Regions from separate parts of the Pantoea dispersa genome, predicted to be linked through region 2. Evidence: predicted binding sites of a transcription regulator. Region 2 holds the regulator's gene; each other region holds the start of a gene.
What was found. The regulator PurR, encoded in region 2, represses purine synthesis genes. The targets are predictions, from matches to a motif close to CANGCAAACGTTTGCNTG.
Positions count from the first base shown of each region.

Region 1: K7H94_RS18680 (NCS2 family permease) is a predicted target of PurR. The motif match lies at 3,890-3,907, and genes of this name have one in related genera.
Region 3: K7H94_RS16575 (nucleoside-specific channel-forming protein Tsx) is a predicted target of PurR. The motif match lies at 3,987-4,004, and genes of this name have one in related genera.

Region 1 is NZ_CP082346.1:4,001,443-4,009,331, forward strand. Features, by position in the region: gene pstA (phosphate ABC transporter permease PstA) at 1-89, shown strand, start outside; gene pstB (phosphate ABC transporter ATP-binding protein PstB) at 134-907, shown strand; gene phoU (phosphate signaling complex protein PhoU) at 922-1,656, shown strand; gene K7H94_RS18670 (MFS transporter) at 1,776-3,014, shown strand; gene yieH (6-phosphogluconate phosphatase) at 3,162-3,824, opposite strand; gene K7H94_RS18680 (NCS2 family permease) at 3,976-5,289, shown strand; gene K7H94_RS18685 (4'-phosphopantetheinyl transferase family protein) at 5,317-6,081, opposite strand; gene K7H94_RS18690 (flavin reductase family protein) at 6,375-6,884, shown strand; gene K7H94_RS18695 (malonic semialdehyde reductase) at 6,926-7,516, opposite strand; gene mnmE (tRNA uridine-5-carboxymethylaminomethyl(34) synthesis GTPase MnmE) at 7,743-7,889, opposite strand, start outside.
Region 2 is NZ_CP082346.1:2,235,353-2,243,241, forward strand. Features, by position in the region: gene K7H94_RS10320 (Grx4 family monothiol glutaredoxin) at 1-302, opposite strand, end outside; gene K7H94_RS10325 (C40 family peptidase) at 669-1,460, shown strand; gene cydH (cytochrome bd-I oxidase subunit CydH) at 1,517-1,606, opposite strand; gene purR (HTH-type transcriptional repressor PurR) at 1,880-2,905, shown strand; gene punR (DNA-binding transcriptional activator PunR) at 2,902-3,813, opposite strand; gene punC (purine nucleoside transporter PunC) at 3,923-5,125, shown strand; gene cfa (cyclopropane fatty acyl phospholipid synthase) at 5,436-6,584, shown strand; gene K7H94_RS10355 (riboflavin synthase subunit alpha) at 6,633-7,286, opposite strand; gene K7H94_RS10360 (MATE family efflux transporter) at 7,485-7,889, shown strand, end outside.
Region 3 is NZ_CP082346.1:3,528,278-3,536,166, reverse strand. Features, by position in the region: gene K7H94_RS16590 (amidohydrolase) at 1-1,312, opposite strand, end outside; gene K7H94_RS16595 (M20 family metallopeptidase) at 1-2, opposite strand, end outside; gene K7H94_RS16585 (LysR family transcriptional regulator) at 1,426-2,325, shown strand; gene yjdN (VOC family metalloprotein YjdN) at 2,397-2,834, shown strand; gene K7H94_RS16575 (nucleoside-specific channel-forming protein Tsx) at 2,880-3,746, opposite strand; gene K7H94_RS16570 (sensor histidine kinase) at 4,078-5,436, opposite strand; gene K7H94_RS16565 (response regulator) at 5,433-6,092, opposite strand; gene K7H94_RS16560 (helix-turn-helix domain-containing protein) at 6,281-6,649, shown strand; gene K7H94_RS16555 (LysR family transcriptional regulator) at 6,758-7,648, shown strand; gene K7H94_RS16550 (MFS transporter) at 7,761-7,889, shown strand, end outside.

The DNA.
Region 1 (7,889 bases), 1.8 Mb from region 2:
TGGCGTGGGCTGGTGTGCTGATTATTACGCTGTGCGTGCTGCTGCTGAACATCGTGGCGCGCGTGATTTTCGCCAAAGGCAAACACTAATTTTCCGGCGCGGCTTCGGCGGCGCTGCACATGAGAGATGAGCAATGAGTATGGCAACTCCTTCTGCCGGTAAAATTCAGGTGCGCAATCTGAACTTCCATTACGGTAAGTTCCACGCGCTGAAGAACATCAATCTGGATATCGCCAAAAACCAGGTGACGGCGTTTATCGGTCCGTCGGGCTGCGGCAAATCCACCCTGCTGCGCACCTTCAACAAAATGTACTCGCTCTATCCGGAGCAGCGTGCTGAGGGTGAAATTCTGCTGGATGGCGACAACATTCTGGCATCGCATCAGGATATCGCCCTGCTGCGCGCGCGCGTCGGCATGGTGTTCCAGAAGCCGACGCCGTTCCCGATGTCGATTTATGACAACATCGCCTTTGGCGTGCGACTGTTTGAGAAGCTGTCGCGTGCCGATATGGACGAGCGCGTGCAGTGGGCGCTGAGCAAAGCCGCGCTGTGGAATGAAACCAAAGACAAGCTGCACCAGAGCGGTTACAGTCTCTCCGGCGGTCAGCAGCAGCGTCTGTGCATCGCGCGCGGCATCGCGATTCGCCCGGAAGTGCTGCTGCTGGATGAGCCATGTTCGGCGCTGGACCCGATCTCCACCGGGCGCATCGAAGAGCTGATCACCGAGCTGAAGCAGGATTACACCGTGGTCATCGTGACCCACAACATGCAGCAGGCGGCGCGCTGTTCCGATCACACGGCGTTTATGTATCTGGGCGAGCTGATTGAGTTCAGCGACACCGACACGCTGTTTACCAAGCCAGCGCAGAAGCAGACAGAAGATTACATCACCGGTCGTTACGGCTGATTCAGGAGAGAAACATGGATAATTTAAATCTGAACAAACATATCTCCGGTCAGTTCAACGCGGAGCTGGAGCACATTCGTACTCAGGTGATGATCATGGGTGGCATGGTGGAGCAGCAGCTTACCGATGCCATCACCGCGATGCATAACCAGGATGGCGAACTGGCGCGCCGGGTGATCGACGGTGACCAGAAGGTCAACATGATGGAAGTGGAGATCGATGAAGCCTGTGTGCGCATCATCGCCAAGCGTCAGCCTACCGCCAGCGACCTGCGTCTGGTGATGGCGATCATCAAAACCATTTCGGAGCTGGAACGCATCGGCGACGTGGCGGAGAAGATCAGCCGTACCGCGCTGGAGAAGTTCGGTCAGCAGCATCTGCCGCTGCTGGTGAGCCTCGAGTCGCTCGGGCATCACACCGTGCAGATGCTGCACGATGTGCTGGATGCCTTCGCGCGCATGGATCTCAACGAAGCCATTAAGATCTACCGCGAAGACAAAAAGGTGGATAAAGAGTACGAAGGCATTGTGCGCCAGCTGATGACCTACATGATGGAAGATCCGCGCACCATTCCCAGCGTGCTCACCGCGCTGTTCTGCGCGCGCGCCATCGAGCGCATCGGTGACCGCTGCCAGAACATCTGTGAAATTATCTTCTATTTCGTGAAAGGTCAGGATTTCCGTCACGTGGGCGGTGACAAGCTGGATGAACTGCTGTCGGGCGACGACGGCAGCAATAAACCCTCCTGATTGACGTGATGACTGCCTGTTAGCGCTGAGGCTGACAGGCAGTGCGCTTGATTTCTGCCTGTTCTCAACCTGCCGCTCTCTTTATACTTGGCGCACATTTTTCTGCCAGGTGCTGTTTTATGTCCTCTGCAAATAACAACAAAACCGCCGTTACGCCGGCGAAAGCGATGGTGGCTGCCGTCAGCGGCTATGCCATGGATGGATTTGATCTGCTGATTCTGGGATTTATGCTGCCGGCGATCAGCGTGTCGCTGGCGCTGGATGCGTCGCAGGCCGGTTCGCTGGTGACCTGGACGCTGATCGGCGCGGTGGTCGGCGGCATTGTGTTTGGTCATCTGAGCGATCGCTATGGCCGCATCCGCATTCTGACCGTGACGATCCTGATGTTCTCACTGTTCACCGGGCTGTGCGCCGTGGCGCAGGGCTACTGGGATCTGCTGGCGTATCGTACGCTGGCCGGCATGGGACTGGGCGGTGAGTTTGGCATCGGCATGGCGCTGATTGCCGAAGCCTGGCCGAAGGAGAAGCGTAACCGCGCCTCGGCGTGGGTCGGTATCGGCTGGCAGCTCGGCGTATTGCTGGCGGCCTTTATCACGCCGCCGCTGCTAAGCGTGATTGGCTGGCGCGGTATGTTCCTGGTTGGCCTGCTGCCGGCGCTGGTGTCGTTTGTGATTCGCCGCAGCATGGGCGAGCCGGAAGCCTTCACCCGCCATGTGGAAAAAACCCCGCAGCTCTCCTTTTCCGCGCGCATTAAACTGCTGTTTGCCGATCGCGCCACCAGCAAAGCCAGCCTCGGCATTCTGATTCTTTGTTCAGTGCAGAATTTTGGCTATTACGGCCTGATGATCTGGATGCCAAGCTATCTCTCTTCCAGCTTCGGCTTCAGCCTGACCAAATCCGGCTTGTGGACGGCCGTTACGGTGGTGGGCATGACGTTCGGCATCTGGCTGTTCGGCGTGCTGGCGGACCGCTTTGCGCGCTGGAAGATTTTCCTGCTGTACCAGTTTGGTGCCGTGGCGATGGTGGTGGTTTACGCCCAGCTGCGTGACCCGACGGTGATGCTGTTTACCGGTGCTATCATGGGGATGTTTGTTAACGGCATGATTGGCGGCTACGGCGCGCTGATCTCGGACACGTTCCCACCGCAGGCGCGCGCCACCGCGCAGAACGTGCTGTTCAACCTCGGCCGCGGCGTCGGCGGTTTCGGCCCGCTGGTGATCGGCATGCTGGCCACGCATATTTCTTTCACCGCTGCGATTACGCTGCTGGCGCTGATTTATCTGCTGGATATCGTCGCCACGCTGTTCCTGCTGCCAAAAAACCAGGGCAATGAGGATTCGCTGGGCGCGATTGGGTGATTTTTTCCCCTCACCCTAACCCTCTCCCGCAAACGGGAGAGGGAGTCGTCTGGTGTGGTATGTAGGTGGGCACTTTTGTTCAACCCCGCTCGATCAGCCCCTTCTCCCGCTGGCGGGAGAAGGCTGGGATGAGGGGGCTGCGCGCACTTACCTGACCAAATCCCAGCCACGTGCACGCCACAGCGCTGGCAGCTGCGCCATATCGTCAAAACGCGTCACCAGCGGGTGATCAATCACCGGATTGTGTGCATCGGCACAGTAGTAAAACACCGGTATGCCAGCGGCGATGCCAGCCCGCGCGCCAGCCTCTGAATCATCCACCAGAATGCACTTTTCAATCGGCACCTGCATCTGTTCCGCCGCGTGATACATCAGCTCCGGATCCGGCTTCCAGTGATTAATGTCATAGCCGCTGTACAGGCGTCCGCTCAGATACGGCAGCATGCCGGTCAGCCCCAGCGAATGCTCCATCTTCTTCACCGTACCGTTCGACACCACGCACATCGGCACCTTCACGCGCTCCACCAGCGCTCTGGCGCCGGCAATCGGCTGCAGATCAAGATCAAACAGGCGCGCCACTTCCGCGCGGTAGGCACTCTCCACCTCAGCCAGCGGCAGCGTCACCTGATGCTGTGCCGTCACATCGCGGATGATGTCGTAAAGCTTCACCCCTTTGTACTGTTCAAACATCTGCTGTAGCGAGAGTTCGATACCGTAACGGGCAAAGGTGTTGACGTAGGACTGCGTGCAGATCACTTCGCTGTCGACCAGCGTGCCGTCGCAATCAAAAAAGATACATTCAACTGACATCGCGCCTCATCCTTTTAGTAAACAATAAGCTGTCACTCTAGCGCACTCAGCGCAGAAAGCGACCCCAGGCAACCGGTTGCGAAAAATCAGTGTTTTGCGGCGCTAAAGTCTATAGGATACGCGGCGATAAATTTTTCATCGGAACAGCGAAATGAACGAGCAGGGCCTTTTGCAGCGTATTTTCAGGCTGCAGGAACACGGAACCACCGCACGCACCGAAGTGATTGCCGGTTTCACTACTTTCCTGACGATGGTGTACATCGTCTTCGTTAACCCGCAGATTCTTGGTGCCGCAGGCATGGACACCCAGGCGGTGTTTGTCACCACCTGCCTGATTGCTGCGTTCGGCAGCATCCTGATGGGGCTGGTGGCCAATCTGCCGGTGGCGCTGGCACCGGCCATGGGCCTCAACGCCTTCTTTGCCTTTGTGGTGGTAGGTGCGATGGGCTACTCGTGGCAGGTTGGCATGGGCGCGATCTTCTGGGGCGCGCTGGGGCTGCTGATCCTGACGCTGCTGCGCGTACGCTACTGGATGATCGCCAATATTCCGCTCAGCCTGCGCGTGGGCATCACCGCCGGTATCGGTCTGTTCATCGCCATGATGGGGCTGAAAAACGCCGGCATTATTGTGCCCAACGCGGACACCATCGTGACCGTCGGCAACCTGGCCTCGCACAACGTGCTGCTTGGTGCGCTCGGCTTCTTTATCATTGCGATTCTGGCGTCGCGCAACATCCACGCGGCGGTGCTGGTCTCTATCGTCGTGACCACCGCGATCGGTCTGCTGCTGGGCGACGTGAAGTTTACCGGGCTGTTCGCCGCGCCGCCGGCCATCACCTCGGTGGTCGGCCAGGTCGATATCAAAGGCGCGTTCAACGTGAGCATGGCGGGCGTGATCTTCGCCTTCATGCTGGTCAATCTGTTTGACTCATCCGGTACGCTGATTGGCGTAACCGATAAAGCGGGCCTGACCGATGAGAAAGGTACTTTTCCGCGCATGAAACAGGCGCTGTTCGTGGATAGCATCAGCTCCGTCACCGGTTCGCTGATCGGCACCTCTTCGGTGACGGCGTACATCGAAAGCTCATCCGGCGTGGCGATTGGTGGCCGTACCGGCCTGATGGCGGTAGTGACCGGCATCCTGTTCCTGCTGGTGATGTTCCTGTCGCCGCTGGCTGCCATGGTGCCCGCCTATGCGGCGGCTGGCGCGCTGATTTATGTCGGCGTACTGATGACGGCTTCGCTGGCGCGCGTGCGCTGGGACGATCTCACCGAAGCGGTGCCGGCGTTTGTCACGGCGGCGATGATGCCGTTCAGCTTCTCGATCACCGAAGGTATTGCGCTCGGTTTTATCTCTTACTGCGTGATGAAACTCGGCACCGGACGCTGGCGTGAAATCAGCCCGTGCGTGGTGGTGGTGGCGCTGCTATTTGTGCTGAAAATCGCTTTTATCGACGCGCACTAAACGCAACAGGCCGCGGGTGTGGCCTGGTTATCCGGGATGCCTGACTTCCGGCTGGCTGGCGACACGCTCGCCGGGCAGGCTGGTGAGGCGCAGGGTGCGCGGCCCGATGTTGGGTTTGCTCATCTCCACATCGCGCAGCGACTGCCACTGCTGCTGCGCATCAATCTCCCACAGCCGTAAACGTTCAGTGCCGGGCGACAGCGCGCAGGACCACACCAGCGTCGGCTCGGCATCACACACCGCCTGAATATCGGGATAGACGCTGGATCGCAGCCGACCCGCAGCCGGATGCAGCCGCAGCGCATCAATACCGCTGTTGGCTTCGCCGGTCAGTTTGAGGATGCTCTGGCGTAGCGTCCAGATCTGCGTCACCGCTTCCATAAAATCCTGCTGTGCGTTAATCCACGCCTTTTCACCCGATGACAGCCCCTGCGTGAGGGCATCCTGTGCCTGACGGCTATGCGCCCGAACGATTTCCATATCCAGGCCAGCGCGCCCGCCTTCTTCCGCCAGCAGCACGCCGACCATATTACCGGCATAGGAGATACTGAAGTCAGGCAAATTAGGATCGGCAAAGCAGGGACGACCGCTGCTGCTGGCGATCAACGGTGGCAGGTCACGAATACCATAGACGCGCAGCATCAGCTGGGCCAGCAGCGCGCGTGCGGCAAGAAAGCGGCCGCGGCGCTTATCAGGCAGGTGCCCGGCGCTGGTCATCACATCCTGTGGAACCCGCATGGTCTCTGGGGTGAGGGGCGGGCTAACCACCCAACGAACAAAATGACTAGCCATCTGTCGCTCCGTGAAAATGGTCGGATAATCATCAGGGCTATTGTAAGAATTTTCTCATGGGTTTGCATCCGGCTTACGCTGGATAGCCAGTAAATTCAGATAAGGACGAGGCGAATCTCATTGCCATGAGCTGCAATTGAATATGAGGCTTTTGCACATTGGTGTCGGATGGGGTGCCGAAGCGGCGGATGTGGTGTAGGATTTGGACAGGAAAGAGCTGCACAATGAAGTGCTTAAATTATTCACCTATCTGCCAATCGTGCGCATCGCAAACCATGCACGTCGGAGTTGTTATGTCTGTTACCTCTCTTGCTCGCCAGGAATCGATCTCGCTGGATGAATTTCGTCACGGCATGCGCCGTCTCACTGCCGGTGTCTCGCTGGTGACCACCTCATCCAGCGGAGAAAAGTTCGGGCTGATCGCCACCTCGGTCAGCTCGCTGGCAGCGGAACCGCCCAGCCTGCTGGTCTGCGTTAACCGCAGCGCATCAAGCCATGATGCCATTCTGCAGGCGGGCTACTTTGCCGTGAACGTTCTGCGCGAGCAGCACGATGACCTGTGCGCGCAGTTCAGCTCGCCGACGCGCCGCGCTGAGCGTTTCCAGAGCGGTGAATGGCAAACCCTGAATACGGGCGCGCCCGTGCTGGCTGATGCGCTGGTGAGCTTCGATTGTCAGCTGGAAAAAACGGTGGAGTGGAATACCCACAGCGTGCTGCTGGCGCGTATCGTGGGTATTGCGCTGCCGGGCGAAGCGACAGCGCCGATGGTCTACTTCAACAGCGGTTTTCACTCGCTGGGCTAAGTCATGGCGCAGCGCGTCGTGCGGCTGCGCGGCTTAACCTATCAGGCAAATTTGCTGGCTTCGTCAAAGCTCAGACGCGGCAGGCGCGGATGCAGTTTGCTGGCTTCGCCATAGCCGAGGTTGATCAGCAAGTTGACCTGCCAGTTATTTTCGCTGAAGAACGCGGCGTTAACTTTAGCCGGATCAAAACCGGACATCGGGCCGGCATCGAGTCCCAGTGAGCGGGCCGCCAGAATCAGATAGCCCGCCTGCAGGCTGCTGTTACGAAACGCGGTCTCTTTGGCCAAATCCGGGCTGCTGGTAAACCAGCTGCGTGCATCGCCATGCGGGAACAATTTTGGCAGTGCTTCATAAAAGGTCGGATCCCACGCCACAATCACCGTCACCGGTGCCGCCATGGTTTTATCCACATTGCCTGAGGAGAGCGCCGGTTTCAGCTTCTCTTTACCTTCCTGAGACGTCACGAACACAAAGCGGCCCGGCGAGCAGTTGGCTGAGGTTGGCCCCAGCGCCGTCAGCGCATAGAGCTGCTTCAGCACCTCCTGCGAAATCGGTTTATCCTGCCAGTAGCTATGGGTGCGGGCTTCAGTAAACAGCGCGTTCAGCGCCACGCTGTCGAGCGGTGTACTCATGTTTCTCTCCTGTTCAGGCAACAACCTGCGCCTGATTTTTAGCATGAATAATGGATGTGGCCGCTGCGTTTACGCGGCGACCCTCAACCGTTATACGATAAAGGCGAGGGCGCGCCAAATAACAAAGATGTATGTTGGTAGCGATCCCGGTGCGCCTGAATGCGCACCCTGCAGCATCGCATGAATCCTCTGTAGGGGCGCCATTTATGGCGACCTGTGACGGCGACTATTTACCAATACAAAAGCTGGAAAAAATCCGGCCCAGCAGATCGTCGGAGGTGAACTCGCCGGTGATTTCACTCAGCGCCTGCTGCGCCAGCCGCAGCTCTTCGGCCAGCAGTTCGCCCGCCCAGGCTCCCAGCAGCTGATCTTT
Region 2 (7,889 bases):
TCTTTGATCAGCGGTTGCAGTTCGCCGCGCTGGAACATCTCAACGATGATGTCACAGCCGCCGACCAGCTCGCCATCCACCCACAGCTGCGGGAAAGTTGGCCAGTTGGCGTATTTAGGTAACTCAGCGCGGATATCCGGATTTTGCAGAATGTCTACGTACGCAAAGCGCTCCCCACAGGCAGACAGCGCCTGTACCGCCTGCGCAGAGAAACCGCAGCTTGGCAGTTTCGGCGAACCTTTCATGTACAGCAGGATCGGGTTTTCTGCGATCTGGCGCTGAATTTTTTCAACAGTACTCATTTTTGCCTTCCTTAATCCTTCACTTCGTGTTTGTTTATTGTAGCGACTTCGCCCCGCGACTGAAAACGGGATTTTGCCTTAGCCGGCGCATATCGCCATGTTTGTTAAGTTCGCGCGCCACGAATAACATTTTCATATCATCAATAAGCATTAATCAATTAATAATTAGCAATAATTCCGCTGGGTTAAACAGCTGAAATCGCTCATTTTTGCCCCACTTTCAGTACCGTGACAGATTAATGGAAAAAGACCTTACCTTTTGCAAAAAAAGTGGATTAGAATTGCCCCGGTGCTGATCGTCGATCAGATTTTTCTAACTTTACCGCGGTCTGGCTTCCTGCCGACGGCTTAACCTGTAACCGGACTATGCGTTTACTGATTACGCTTTTCATACTGGCTTTTGCCCAACTGTTCTTTAATGTGGCGGCGGCTTCTCCGCATGCGCCGGTTAATGCCAGTTTGCAGAAAGCGGAGAAAAAGAACGCGCGTGAAGATGAGCGTCGCAAACGACGCCCGGTGAAAACCACCAGCAAAAAGTCACGCCTGACGTCGGTACAGAAGTTCAGGCTGAAAAAACAGCAGAAAAGCGAAACGGTACTTCAGCACACCACCCAGCGCAAATCCTCACTTAAGCTCAGTGCGAAAAAATATGGTCATCAGCGGCTGGCGAAAAAATCGCGTGACGTTGCCGTTGATGATGAAGTGCAGCAGCTGAGCGGCATTAAAATGAGCAAAGCCCACCGCCTGCGCTATCAAAAAGCACGTGAAACCGCGATGACGAAACTGATGGGCCAGCTGGGTAAACCGTATCAGTGGGGAGGCACCTCACCGCACACCGGTTTCGACTGCAGTGGTTTAGTGTGGTACGCCTACAAAGATCTGGTGAAGTTTAAATTTCCCCGTACCGCTAATGAGATGTATCACCTGCGCGACGCCGCGCCGATCAAGCGCGAGATGCTGGAGAAAGGCGATCTGGTGTTCTTCCGCATCAACAACCGCGGCACCGCCGACCATGTCGGGGTTTATCTGGGCAATGGTAAATTCATTCAGTCTCCGCGCACCGGGAAGGATATCCAGATTAGCGCGCTGGGCGAGGATTACTGGCAGAAGCATTACGTTGGCGCACGCCGTATGATGACGCCGAAAACCGTGCGCTAATCTCAGTGTTGCGCAACAAAAAAGCCGGTGGCTGTTCAGCAGCACCGGCTTTTTTATTAATGCAGAATGGCGGTAAAGCTAAAGGCAATAATCATCAGCAGAGCAGCGGCGGTGGTGGTCAATGCCAGTTTTAAATCGGTACTCATCACAACTCCTTAGTCACACAGTTTGCATGGTTAAATAATTTTCGCACAGTGATGGGCAAAAATCTCGTGTTATCCGCCCCGGCTTGCTAGAATCGCCGCCTTTCGTTGCGCAACAGATTTAGCGCATGCTGCATTGACAGCCTGCTGAAGGATGTTTCCCTGCCCGATTAAGCAGATTAGCCCTGATATTCAGGGCGCAAAACCATTAGCAGACGCAAACGTTTAACAATATACTTATCAGTAAGTTGCGATAAGCCCAGGAGTACCATTTTCATGGCAACCATTAAAGATGTGGCGAAACGCGCCGGGGTCTCAACCACCACGGTTTCGCATGTCATCAACAAAACGCGTTTCGTCGCGGAAGAGACGCGTAACGCCGTATGGGAAGCGATTAAAGCGCTGCACTATTCACCGAGCGCGGTGGCCCGCAGCCTAAAGGTGAATCACACCAAGACGCTGGGCCTGCTGGCGACCTCCAGCGAAGCGCCCTACTTCGCCGAAATTATTGAAGCCGTGGAGAATCACTGCTTTGAGCGTGGTTACACGCTGATTCTCGGCAACGCGCATAACGATCTGCAAAAACAGCGTGCCTATTTGTCAATGATGGCGCAAAAGCGCGTCGATGGCCTGCTGGTCATGTGCTCCGAATATCCCGACGATCTGCTGCAGATGCTGGAAGAGAACCGCAATATCCCGATGGTGGTCATGGACTGGGGCGAATCGCGCGGAGACTTTACCGATACCGTGCAGGACAATGCGTTCCACGGCGGTTACCTCGCCGGGCGATACCTGATTGAGCGCGGCCATCGCGATATCGGTGCTATCCCTGGCCAGATGGAGCGCAACACCGGTGGCGGTCGTCATGCGGGTTTTCTGCAGGCGATGCAGGAAGCGGGCATCAGCGTCCGTCCCGAGTGGATTGTGCAGGGTGACTTCGAACCGGAGTCAGGTTATCAGGCAATGCAGCAGATCCTGAACCAGAAACAGCGCCCGACGGCGGTATTCTGCGGCGGCGATATCATGGCGATGGGCGCGATTTGCGCGGCCGACGAGATGGGACTGCGCGTGCCGCAGGATATTTCGGTAATTGGCTATGACAATGTGCGCAACGCGCGCTACTTCACCCCGGCGCTGACAACCGTGCACCAGCCGAAAGCCCAGCTGGGGGAAAAGGCACTGGAGATGCTGCTGGACCGCATCACCAGCAAACGCGAAGAACCGCAGACCATTGAAGTGCAGCCCACGCTGATTGAGCGCCGCTCCGTGGCCGATGGCCCGTTCCGCGATTACCGCCGTTAAGCCGCCTTCTCGCTGAGCCACTCGTGGTTCAGCGTCTCCGCATCGCCCAGATATTCCAGCAACCACGCCAGCGCCGGTGACGCGCGCTGCTCAGACCAGCTGACGCAACACGGGCTGTCCGGAAACGGCTGCGGCAACGCCAGCTCCACCAGCGCGCCGCTGTCCAGCAGCGGGCGCGCCAGGTGGCCCGGCACCATGCCCACGCACAATCCGGCCTGCAGGCAATCCAGCCCGGTTTCCCACTCCGGCACCACCAGCCGCCGCTGGTTATCCAGCGTCCACGTCATGCGGCGCGGCAGCGCGCGCGACGTATCTTCCAGCACCAGCGACGGCCAGGCGCGCAGGGTTTCGTCGTCCAGCTGCGGACTGTGAGCCAGCGCATGCTGCGGACTCACCACGCAGCGCCAGTTGAGCGCGCCCATATCCTGAAAGGCGAAGCGGCCGCCGACCGGAATAGCCTGGGTGGCACCAATCGCCACATCGACACGACCATCAGCCAGTGCGTCCCACACGCCGTTAAATACTTCGTAGCTGATGATCAGCTCCATATCGGGGAAATGACGGTAAAAATCCTTTACCAGCTGGCGGGTGCGCTGCGGTTTGACGATGCAATCTACCGCGATACTGAGCTGACCGCGCCAGCCGTTGGCCAGCTGCTGACACTGACGGCGCGTGGCCAGCATTTTTTTGATAACAGAACGCCCTTCACGCACAAAATGCTCGCCTGCTGCCGTCAGCACCACTTCGCGATGCTGCCGCTCAAACAGCGGTACCGCCAGCCAGCCTTCCAGCTGGCGCACGGTATAGCTGATGGCAGAGGGCACGCGGTGCAACTCCTGCGCCGCCGCGCTAAAACTGCCGGTGCGCGCTACCGCGTCCACCACCTCAAGTGCATATTCCGACCACATAGTTTTCCCATCAAAAATTTTAACAGCACCCTGCAAATATTAGCGTTTCACAAAGCCCGCTGCACCCTTTTACACTCCCCGCCGTTCAACCTGCCGAATGAGAAAAACCATGCTGTCATCCAAAGGATTTCTGCCTTACCTTGCCGTGCTGAGCATGCTCGGCTTTCTGGCCACCGATATGTATTTACCCGCCTTCGGCGCCATGCAGCGCGACTTTGCTTCCGCACCGGGCACCATCAGCGCCAGCCTGAGCCTGTTTCTGGGCGGCTTTGCCTGTGCGCAGGTGCTGTGGGGCGTGCTGTCGGACCGCTTCGGCCGCAAGCCGATTTTACTGGCTGGCCTGAGCGTGTTTGCGCTGAGCTGTCTCGCCATGCTGTGGGTGACTAACGTCTGGCTGATGCTGGCGCTGCGCTTTGTGCAGGCGGTAGGCGTGTGCGCCGCAGCGGTGAGCTGGCAGGCGCTGGTGGTTGATCGCTATCCGCAGGCCAAAGCCAACAAAGTGTTTGCCACGATTATGCCGCTGGTGGCGCTGTCGCCGGCGCTGGCACCGCTGCTCGGTGCCTGGCTGATGGCCCATTTTCACTGGCGCGCCATCTTCCTCGCGCTCACGCTGGTGACGCTGGTGCTGCTGTTCGGCACGCTGAAGCTGACCAGCGCGCCGCGTGCGCGCCACGACAGCGCGCCACAGCCGGGCTGGCTGACGCTGCTGGCGACGCGTGTTTACAGCGGTAACGTACTGATTTATGCCGCCTGCTCCGCCAGTTTCTTCGCCTGGCTGACCGGCTCGCCGTTTATCCTCGCCGCCGCGGGTCTGAGCCCGGCGGACATTGGCCTGAGCTATATTCCGCAGACCATCGCCTTCCTGCTGGGCGGATTTGGCTGTCGCGCACTGCTGAATCGCTTTCAGGGTGCGCAGCTGCTGCCGTGGTTGCTGATGATTTACAGCCTGAGCATTCTGGGCCTGTTTGCGGTGGCGCTGATGACTACGCCGCCGCTGGTGGCTCTGCTGCTGCCGTTCTGCGGCATGGCGCTGGCCAATGGCGCGATTTACCCGATTGTGGTGTCCACCGCCCTCGCCCCGTTCCCGCAGGCCACCGGCAAAGCGGCCGGCCTGCAGAATCTGCTGCAGCTGGGCTTATGCTTCCTCGCCAGCCTTATTGTATCCGCCGGTCTGCAGCAGGCGCTGTTACATACCACGCTGGTCATGGTGGCGACAGTGATCCTCGCGTGGGCCGGTTTCCTGTGGCAGCGCAGCGCCAGCGCACAAAGTGATATTGCTCACGCTTCCCGTCCCTGCGAAGATAATTGCTAAGGCAACGATTATCGTTAGCAAACTAACGATAAGCCATTGAATACTGACCTGCGTGAGCATATACTCAGTAGGTCAGCATTTCTGCAACAAATCAATAACATAATGAGCGTATTTTTTAGCGACACTGTCGCTGGGATGGCGTCTGCACGATATTCACCTCCGGAGTTGTGGCAGACATTTCTATTCAGATTCATACCTCTGTAATACGTCGGCTATCTGGCGCACGGATTTTCCGTGAGTTCTCTCACAGGCCTGAGGAATTTGACTATTCTTTTTCTCAGGTTCAAATCGGAAAGGTGATGGAGAAGCTATGAGTTCATCGTGTATAGAAGAAGTGAGCCTTGAAGAAAACCAATGGTTTCGTATCGCCCATGAATTACTGGAGCGGGCGGACATTCACATCAACGGCACACGCCCCTGGGATATTCAGGTCAGACATGCGGATTTTTTCAAACGGGTCCTGCAGGAGGGATCGCTGGGCCTCGGTGAAAGCTACATGGACGGCTGGTGGGAGTGTGAACGTCTGGATATGTTCTTCCACCGCGTGCTGAAACATCATCTGGATAAGCAGTTACCGCACCATTTTAAAGATACGCTGCGCATTGCCGCGGCGCGCCTCACCAATCTGCAGTCAAAGAAACGCGCCTGGATTGTTGGTAAAGAGCACTACGATCTTGGCAACGACCTGTTTTCACTGATGCTCGATCCGTTTATGCAGTACTCCTGCGGCTACTGGAAAAGCGCGGAAACGCTGGAGCAGGCACAGCAGGACAAGCTGGATATGATCTGCCGCAAGCTGCAGCTTGAGCCGGGCATGACGCTGCTGGATATCGGCTGCGGCTGGGGCGGACTGGCGGAATTCGCCGCGCGTCATTACGGGGTGAAAGTGCATGGCGTGACTATCTCTGCCGAGCAGCAGAAAATGGCGCAGCAGCGCTGTGCCGGTCTGGATGTGACCATTCTGCTGCAGGATTACCGTGATTTGAACCAGCAGTTTGACCGCATCGTGTCGGTGGGCATGTTCGAACACGTCGGGCCGAAAAACTATGCCACCTACTTCGATGTGGTTGATCGTAACCTGAAACCGGAAGGCCTGTTTTTGCTGCACACCATTGGGGCGATCAGAACCGACATGAACGTCGACCCGTGGATCGATAAATACATTTTCCCGAACGGCTGTTTACCGTCGGTACGGCAGATCGCCGATGCCAGCGAATCTCACTTCATCATGGAAGACTGGCACAACTTTGGCGCGGATTATGACACCACGCTAATGGCCTGGTACGAGCGATTTCAGGCGGCATGGCCGCAGCTGGCGGAGAAGTATGGCGAGCGTTTCAAACGGATGTTCAGCTATTACCTCAACGCCTGCGCCGGTGCGTTTCGCGCGCGCGATATTCAGCTGTGGCAGGTAGTTTTCAGCCGCGGCGCTGAAGGCGGTTTGCGCGTGGCGCGTTGATTTCCGTGCAATGCTAAAAGGCGCTTACCGCGCCTTTTTTATTCGCGATTACTCCGCGTCCGGCAGCGTTTGTGCCACCAGCGCGGCCGCGGCATCACGCTGCGCCAGCACACGTTCGACGGTGTCGACAATCGCCTGGGTATGCGGATCGATTTCGATATTGACCCGGTGCCCCAGCTTCTTCGCGCCCAGCGTGGTGCGCTCCAGCGTTTCCGGGATCAGGTGCACGCAGAACTTACTTTTGGTGACATCACCAACCGTCAGGCTGATACCATCGATGCCGACGAATCCTTTATGCAGAATATATTTGATCTGCTCAGCGTCCTGTAATTTAAACCACACTTCGCGGTTATTCTCTGACTGGATAATTTTACAGATTTCGGCGGTGGTCATAATATGGCCGGACATCAGGTGTCCGCCAATTTCATCGCTGAATTTCGCGGCGCGCTCAATATTCACGATGTCACCAACCTGTAATTCACCAAGGTTGGTGATGCGCAGCGTCTCTTTGATAAGATCGAAGCTGACGCGATCGCCGTCAATGGCGGTCACCGTCAGGCAGCACCCGTTGTGCGCTACCGAGGCGCCCAGCGCCAGGCCGGGCAGCAGCTCAGCAGGCAAGCGCACGTTGTGGGTGCGGAACAACTCTTTTTCTTCAATGGCGACAATTTCTGCCGTGCCCTGCACAATTCCGGTAAACATAATTTCAGCCTCTGCGAAGTTTGTGGCAGTTTATCACAGCTTGCGCCGCAAGGTTTAATTTGCCGGCGCGCAAACTTTACACAAATGGCGCAACCAATTGCGATCAATGTTTGGCGGAAGTGCGGGCTACCGCTACACTAGGTCGCGCATTCTTTGGGGATTCCGCCCCGCTCTCTTCTTAAATAACGCAGGTGATACGTGCAGAAGTATTTAACAGAAGCGCGTCAATTGCTGGCCCTCGCGATCCCGGTCATCCTTGCTCAGGTGGCACAGACCGCGATGGGATTTGTGGATACCATAATGGCCGGTGCGGTGAGCGCCACGGATATGGCCGCCGTTGCTGTCGGCACCTCTATCTGGCTTCCCGCCATTTTGTTTGGTCATGGTCTGCTGCTGGCATTGACGCCAACCGTTGCGCAACTCAACGGATCCGGGCGACGCGAACGCATCGCAGAACAGGTGCGCCAGGGTTACTGGCTGGCGGCGGGCGTGGCGCTGCTGATTATGGTGGTGCTGTGGAACGCCGGCTACCTGATTCACACCATGCATGACATTGATCCTCAGCTGGCGGCCAAAGCAGAAGGTTATCTGCACGCGCTGCTG
Region 3 (7,889 bases), 1.3 Mb from region 2:
ATCGGGCACCGCCGAACTGCGTCTGATTAAGCGCCAGCGTAGCCAGCATCTGCACGGCAGTAGCCATCACCGCTTCATCAAAGTCGAACCGCGCATTGTGATGGCCCGCCGCCAGCTCGCAGCCGAAGATGACGTAAGACGCCTGGCCGCCGCGCTGCTGCACGCGCTCCATCATATAGGTGGCATCTTCGGAACCGGCCGCCTGCTGTTTGCTGTCTATCACCGAACTGAACAGGCCAGTCGCCTCGGCCTGCTGATGGATAAAACTGACCCACGCCGGGCTCGGCGTGCAGCTGCGTGCACCGCCCATCAGCGTGACCTCGTGCTCAACGCCGTACATCGCCGCGGCACCGTCAATCACGCGCAGCGCCTGCTGATAGATATCGTCGTTGACCTGATTACTCGCGCCGCGCGTTTCCACCTTCATCAGCGCAACATCCGGCACTACGTTGCGTCCGCTGCCGGCCTGTAAGACACCAACGTTAACGCGCGCCACGCCGCCGCTGTGCTGCGGCAGAGTGTGCAGCGCCAGCGTGGCCTGCGCCGCCGCCAGCAACGCGTTGCGTCCCTCTTCCGGTTTGCCACCGGCATGCGCGCCGACCCCGGTAAAACGCACGTCCAGTTTGGTCGTGGCGAGAAAGCTGTCGCTGCCGCAGACGATCTCGCCGGGCGGCACGCCGGTGCCAAGGTGAATGGCGGTGAACAGATCGACATCATCAAGCACGCCCGCGGCCACCATGGCTTTGGCACCGCGTACGCCTTCTTCCGCCGGCTGAAAAATGAGTTTTATGCGACCGCTAAGCTGGTGCTTCATCGCCATCAGCACGCCCGCCAGCGCCAGACCTATGGTGGTGTGACCATCGTGGCCGCAGGCGTGCATCATGCCGGGATTGCACGAGGCGAAGCCTTCGCGCGTCGGCAGGTGATCGGCGGCGGCGCTTTCCGTCTGGTCGAGCGCGTCCATATCAACACGAAAGCCCATCACCGGACCGGGACGTCCGGTGTCCAGCGTTGCCACCACGCCGCAGAAACCGCCGGAGAAGTGGGGCAGCCACTGTGGCAGCGCGCCCTGCCGCAGCGCCCGCGCTTCCTGCTGCGCCAGCACTTCAGCAGACGGCAGACCCATGCGCGCATCGGCATCAATCACCTCACGGCCCAGCTGCAGCTGATAACCAAGACGATGCAGCTCTTCCGCCACCAGCGTGGCGGTGCGGAACTCCAGCCAGCCGGATTCAGCATACTGGTGCAGGTCGCGGCGCCATGTCTGCATCTGCGGTATCCGCGCGTTGACGAGGTCGGAAAGGGTGTTCATCGGCTGTTCCTTAGTGTTGGTTTTTTATGCATTCAACCGAATCTACACAATGGTATTAGGGTGCATAAGATGCGAATATCTTGTGACCGATAGACAATGGTTATCACCTGATCATGGCGGCCAATCTCAAACTTCATCAGCTGCGCGCCTTTGTTGACGTGGCGCGCCAGGGCAGTATTCGCGCCGCCAGCCGGCTGTCGGGCCTGTCACAGCCGGCATTAACCAAAGCGATTCAGGAACTGGAGCTGGCGCTGGGCGCGCGCCTGTTCGAGCGTCGTCAGCAGGGCGTGATGCTGACCGATGTCGGTGAAACCTTTTTTCGTCATGCCTGTCTGGTGCTGGAGGAACTGCGCGTGGCGCAGGAGGATATCCAGCAGCGGCTCGGTCTGGCCGGTGGCAAAGTGAATATTGGAGTGGGCGGCAGCATTGCGCGTACCGTGATGCCGCAGGTGATAACCCAGTTTCATCGTGAGTATCCACTGGTGAAAGTGCGTATCGTTGAGGGTCAGCTGGTGTCGATGGTGCATGAACTGCGTCAGGGCGCGCTGGATTTCACCATCAATACCTACGACCGGCATCACTTCGATCAGGAGCTGATTTTCGAGCGTCTGATGCAGCGCGAGTATCAGGTGGTGATGCGTAAAGGGCATCCGATGGCGCATGCGCGCTCGCTGGCCGAGTTGCAACACTGCGACTGGACCATGCCGACGCCGCAGGGCAGTTATTACCGACTGCTGCATGACCTGTTCGGTGAGCGCGGCATGGCACCCAAAATCGCGGTGACCTGCGAGACCTTTATGGCCTGCACCAGCCTGGTGGCAAAGAGTGATTTTGTCAGCATCATTGCGCGCGACGTGATTGAAGACCCTACGCACGGCGGGCAGCTGATCGCGCTGGATCTCGACGATCCGCTGCCGAAAGCCACCTTCTATCTGATTCAGCGTAAAGACACTGCGCTGACGCCGATGAGCGCTTACATGGCGCAGCTGTTCCGCCGCTACTGCCAGCCGTGACGGGTGAAAAACTGCATCGTCTACACTTTAGGTGTACGACACGCGTTAACGCACTCTCAACGGAGGTTACGATGCAGGTGAGTCCTTATTTATTTCTCTACGGCCGCTGTGAAGAAGCCATTGCCTTCTATCTGGAGGCCACCGGCGGCGAAATTCTGCAAAAAATGACGTTTGGCGATATGCCGGAGCAGGGCGAGCAGGTGGGCGATCAGTCGGCGCCGCCGCTGCCGCCGGAAAAGATTATGCATGCGCATCTGCGCATTGGTCAGGGCGAGCTGATGCTGAGTGATGGCAATACCGCCCAGCCACCGGCGTCCGAACATGCCGGTTATGCGGTGAGCCTGGCCACGCCAGATGAAGCGGAGGGTAAAGCCTGGTTTGATAAGCTCTCTGCGGGCGGCAAAGTGACCACTGAATGGCAGAAAACCTTCTGGTCGAACGGCTTCGGGATGTTTATCGATAAGTTTGGCATCCCATGGCGCATCAACGTGGTGAAGCCACAGGCGTAACAGACTGGCGTGGCCGCGATGGTGAGCGGCCACGCCGGAAGCGGTTTAGAAGTTGTAACCCACCACCAGGTAGTAACCCCAGCCGGTTGATTTCACTTCAAACGGACCGTTGCCGAAGTTCAGCTCCTGGCCATCAGCCCACTGGCCGCCGTTGTGGAAGTAACGCGCCACGGTAGAGACATGCCAGTGATCGTAGTTCAGCGACAGAATGTGGCTGGAGGCAATTGAGTTGCTGGTGCGCGAGCGGTCAGACTTGTCACGCAGATCGGAGCCCCAGTCAAAGTTGGTGAAGCCGATATAGCTCAGCTTGCCGCCCCACAGGTCAGTGATCGGCACAAAGTATTTCACCTTGAAGCGATAACCATCCCAGCTGTTTTCGTTCGCCGCGCCGTAGTTTTCCCACTGATATTTCGCGTACACGTTCAGTGACAGGCCGATATCGCTATGGGTATCAATGTCAGTACCCAGACCCATATACCAGGTGTTCTGACGGCTGTCGCTGTTGCGACCCATGTCGTAGATGTAGTTGTTAGCGAAGTACCACTCTTTGAACGGTCCGAACGCCAGGCTGGTGCCGGTCAGCTTATCAATGGAGAAGCGTGGCTCAATTTCCATGAACATCGGCGAACCGTGGTCAAAAATACCGTTGGCATTGCTATTACCCACGCCAAAGAAGTTGGTCAGGTCAAGGTAGCCGTAGAAATCAAACCAGTCCTTTTTAGTAAAGGCTTCGTATTCGAGATACACATCATTGTTGAACTGAGGTCCGAAGCGGGTGTGATAACTGCCTACCACGTTCACGCTCTGATGCCACCAGTCAGAAAGGTACTGCGGATCGCTTTCCGCCGCCTGTGCGGCGCCGGTCCAGCTACTGGCCAGTAAGGCCCCTGCTATCAACGTTTTAAATTTCATTATTTTTTAACCACTTGCTCGTGATCGCCGCGCAAATGCTGCGATCGGGTGAAATCGATCCCAGGGGATGGGCAGTGTGCTGTTGTCGCCGGTCTGACGCGCCGGATTTTCAGGCCCGCGTAATGTGCCTGTAACAGAGCGATAGAAAATAGATTTTGATCACGTTTGTCAAAAAGTGTTGCATTTCGATTCAGTAAATATGTGAACTTGATCACATAAAGGTCGTGTAACGAACGGAACCCCGCAACCGTTTACGTTGTCGGGATACGCAGAGAACTGGCAGGAGAAGAAAATAGCCGGCGCGGATTAACGCGCCGGAGGAGGAAAGACGTCAGGGAAGGGTAACGCGCACCTGCAGGCCACACACTTCACCCTGCGGGTTAAGGCAATTCGACAGCGCCACCTGCATCTGATGCTTCTGCGCCACGCTGCGCACGATCGATAATCCTAAGCCGCTGCCCTGCGCCTGGACATCCGGCGAGCGGGTAAAGCGATCAAAGGCGCGCTCGATAAACGACTCCGGCATGCCGGGGCCGTTGTCGACAATATCCACTACCGTATGATGACCGACGCGATGCAGCAGCACATCCACCAGGCTGCCTTCCGGCGTGTGCAGCATGGCGTTGCCGATCAGGTTATCGAACAGGCTGCGCAGATCGGAGCGGCTGGCGTGCAGACGATAGTGCGCGGTGCCGTTGAAGCCGATATCAATGCCGCGCTTGTCCGCCACCACCATCAGTTGCTCAATGCTCTCCTTCAGCAGGTCATCAAGCTCAATGGTCTCGACGCTGGCGACCACGGACTGATCCTCCTGGCGTGAGATATTCAGCAACTGCGTCACCAGATGGCGCGTGCGCGTGACGCCCGCTTCCAGCTGATCAAACTGGCGGCTGGCTTCGCCCGGCAGGATGTGCTGACGCAGGTTCTCCAGCTGTAACGTGACGGCGGTGACCGGCGTGCGCAGTTCATGCGCGGCATCCTCAAGGAACTGGCGCTGTGACGACCAGGCCGCGCGTAGTTTATCCAGTAGCGAGTTATAGGCATCGACCAGCGGCAGCACTTCGTCCGGCAGACCGTCCGGCGACACGCTGTGCGGATGCAGGGTTTCCTGCGCCGCAATCTGGCGCGACGCTACGCGCAGATCGCGCGTAATGGCCCGTACCACCAGCCAGATCACCAGCAGCGACAGCGGCATCATCAGGATGAGCGGAATGATGGCGGAAAGTACGCGTTTCACCATCAGGCTCTTCATGTAGCCGACGTTGTGCAGCACCTGAATATTGCCGATCTCGCTGCCCAGCTCGCCGGGACGGGTGTAAACGCGCCACTGGCAGTCATCGCCGCAGTCGCCAACTTTTAAATCTGACCAGCCTTTTTTGCTCTGCAGGGGCGCATGCAGCGCCGGCCAGGAACTGGCGCGCAGGTGATTATTGGTGTCCCAGAGCTGAACGATATAGGTACTTTTCAGTTTCTCCTGCTGCATCACCATTGGCATCAGTGCCGGCATGCGCTGGCTGCTTGACCAGGCATCGGCAATTTTGGCGAGCTGGTCGTCCTTCATGGTGCCCATCATGTCGCCATAGCAGTGGTAGAAATACCAGGTGACACCGCCGATCATCGCCAGATGCAGCAGCACCAGCGTGGCCAGCAGTTTGTTGCGCAGCGACCGCATAAACGTAAAGGATCTCATATTGCCGGCACCCGCCAGCCCAGACCGCGTACGTTGCGAATCACTTCGTTATCGAGTTTGCGCCGCATGCCGTGAATCAGCACGTCCACGGCGTTGCTGGTGACCTCTTCGCCCCAGCCGTAGATGCGGTTTTCTAACTGCTCACGCGACAGGATCGCCCCCGGGCGTTCCAGCAGCGCATAGAGCAGGGCGTATTCACGTGCGGTTAGCTGCTCGCGCTGGCCTTTGTACAGCACTTCACGCGTCATCATATCGAGCTGCACGTCGCCGTTGCCCAGCAGGGAGTCCGCCGCACCGTGGCGGCGTCGGGTGATGGCTCGCATACGCGCCAGAACCTCTTGCAGATCAAAGGGTTTGAGTAAGTAGTCATCGGCGCCACTGTCCAGGCCCTGGATGCGCTGCTGCACGGTATCACGCGCGGTCAGCACCAGCACCGGCGTCATGTCACCGCGCGTGCGCGCACGGCGCAGCACATTGATGCCATCTTCACGCGGTAAACCGAGATCGAGCAGGACGCAGGTGTAACCGCCTTCCTGCCAGGCGTTGCTGGCAAATACGCCGTCACGCACCCAGTCCACCGACCAGCCGGCGGCCTCCAGCGCCTGCTGCAGGTTGGCGCCGATCATTTCATCATCTTCTACCAGCAGCACACGCATGATGCCCTCCTGAATAACTTGTCGCAGTGTAGCGCCCGATAATTAGCGCAGAATTAACCTGGCGCGCTGTTTCGTCGGGAAAGCCGTTTTTTGCTTGCTAATTCTGCGCTAATTTTCTGCTAATTAAGGGATAAATTTAACGCGCTACAGTGACGTCACTGGACATTTTACCGACGCCGGAGGAAGTCATGAATCAGCGCGAATTTATCCGTAGTTTGCTGGAGTGGATTGAAAAAAATTTAGGGCACGATCTGCATCTGGATGAAGTAGCACGCCGCTCGGGATATTCCCGCTGGCATCTGCAACGTCTGTTCCGTCAGCACACCGGTTTTTCACTGGCAGAATACATTCGCCAGCGCCGGCTGACTGAGTCAGCGCTCACGCTGATCAACAGTGATGAGGCGATTCTGCAGGTAGCGATGAGCTACGGCTTTGATACCCAGCAGGCTTACACCCGCACCTTTAAAAATTATTTTCGCGTCACGCCAGGCCAGTTGCGGCGTCAGCGTCGCGTCGAGCCGGACCGCCTGCTGTTTCCGCTAGCGGTGGCGGTGTGACATCCCTCGCCCGATTTCCCGTGGCCGCTGCGTAACGGGAAATCGGGTGCGCATTCGCGTGTTTACTTTTAAGCTGCGGTTCTCACTCTTTCGAATCAGCCAGAGAACATGGACAACAGCGATAATCTCACCGCCATGATGCTGTTTGCACGCGTCGTTGAGCGGCAAAGCTTCAGCGAAGCGGCCCGTACGCTGGGGGTATCAAAATCGCACGTCAGCCGCGAAATCGCCCGGCTGGAGGTGCGGCTGGGTATCAAACTGCTGCAGCGCACCACGCGCAAAGTGGCGCTGACCGAGCTGGGCCAGGCTTACTATCCGTTCTGCACCCGCATGCTGGAAGAGATGCATCGCGCCGACGCGTTTGTGCAGCAGGTGCATCAGCAGCCTGCCGGCAACGTGCGGCTGCAGGCGCCGATCACCTTCGGCTGTCAGTGCGTGGTGCCGACGCTGAACACCTTTATCCGCCGTCATATTCACATCAACGTCGATCTCGAACTGACCACCAGCGACGATCCGCAGCCCAGTGCGGACGTGGCGATTGTGATCCGCGCACGTGCGCCGGAGGTGGCGAACTACCGCGAGCTGAGCAGCATTGACTGGGGACTGTATGCGTCGCCAGCGTATCTGGCCGCGCATCCGGCCATCGATCATCCTGAACGTCTGATGCGCCACGATCTGCTGCTGTTTCACGGCCCGGCACACACGGCGGCGTTGCCGTTTCGCCGTGATAAGCAGCGCCTGGCGCTGGATGTGCACAGCCGCTTTCGCGCGAATAACAGCATGGCGCTGCTCAATGCGGCCCTGGCCGGAACCGGCGTGGCGTATCTGCCGGCCTATATGACGCAGGAGGCGCTGGCGCGCGGCGAGATTCAGCAGGTGCTGCCGGAATGGCAGATGGATCGCCTGCACAGTTACCTGCTGCTGAAAGAGCAGCCGCAGCCCTCGTCACCGATCACCTTGCTCTGCGACGCGCTGATCACTGCGCTGGGTGCGCCGTGATTGTTGTTTTCTGACAACAATAGCGCGCTGGCTGGCAAATATCCGCTTCTCCCTGTTTTCTGTGTGCTACCGCTGATAGCCTGCTAAAAAAGCCAAAAACAGGGATATCACTATGTCGCATTCTTCTATCGCGTTAGCGCCTGAGCAGCAACACTGGCGGCGCAATTTGTGGGTTTGCGTGCTGGGCTCGTTCAGTACTATCGTCGCCATGACCCTGCTGCTGCCCTTTCTGCCCCTCTAC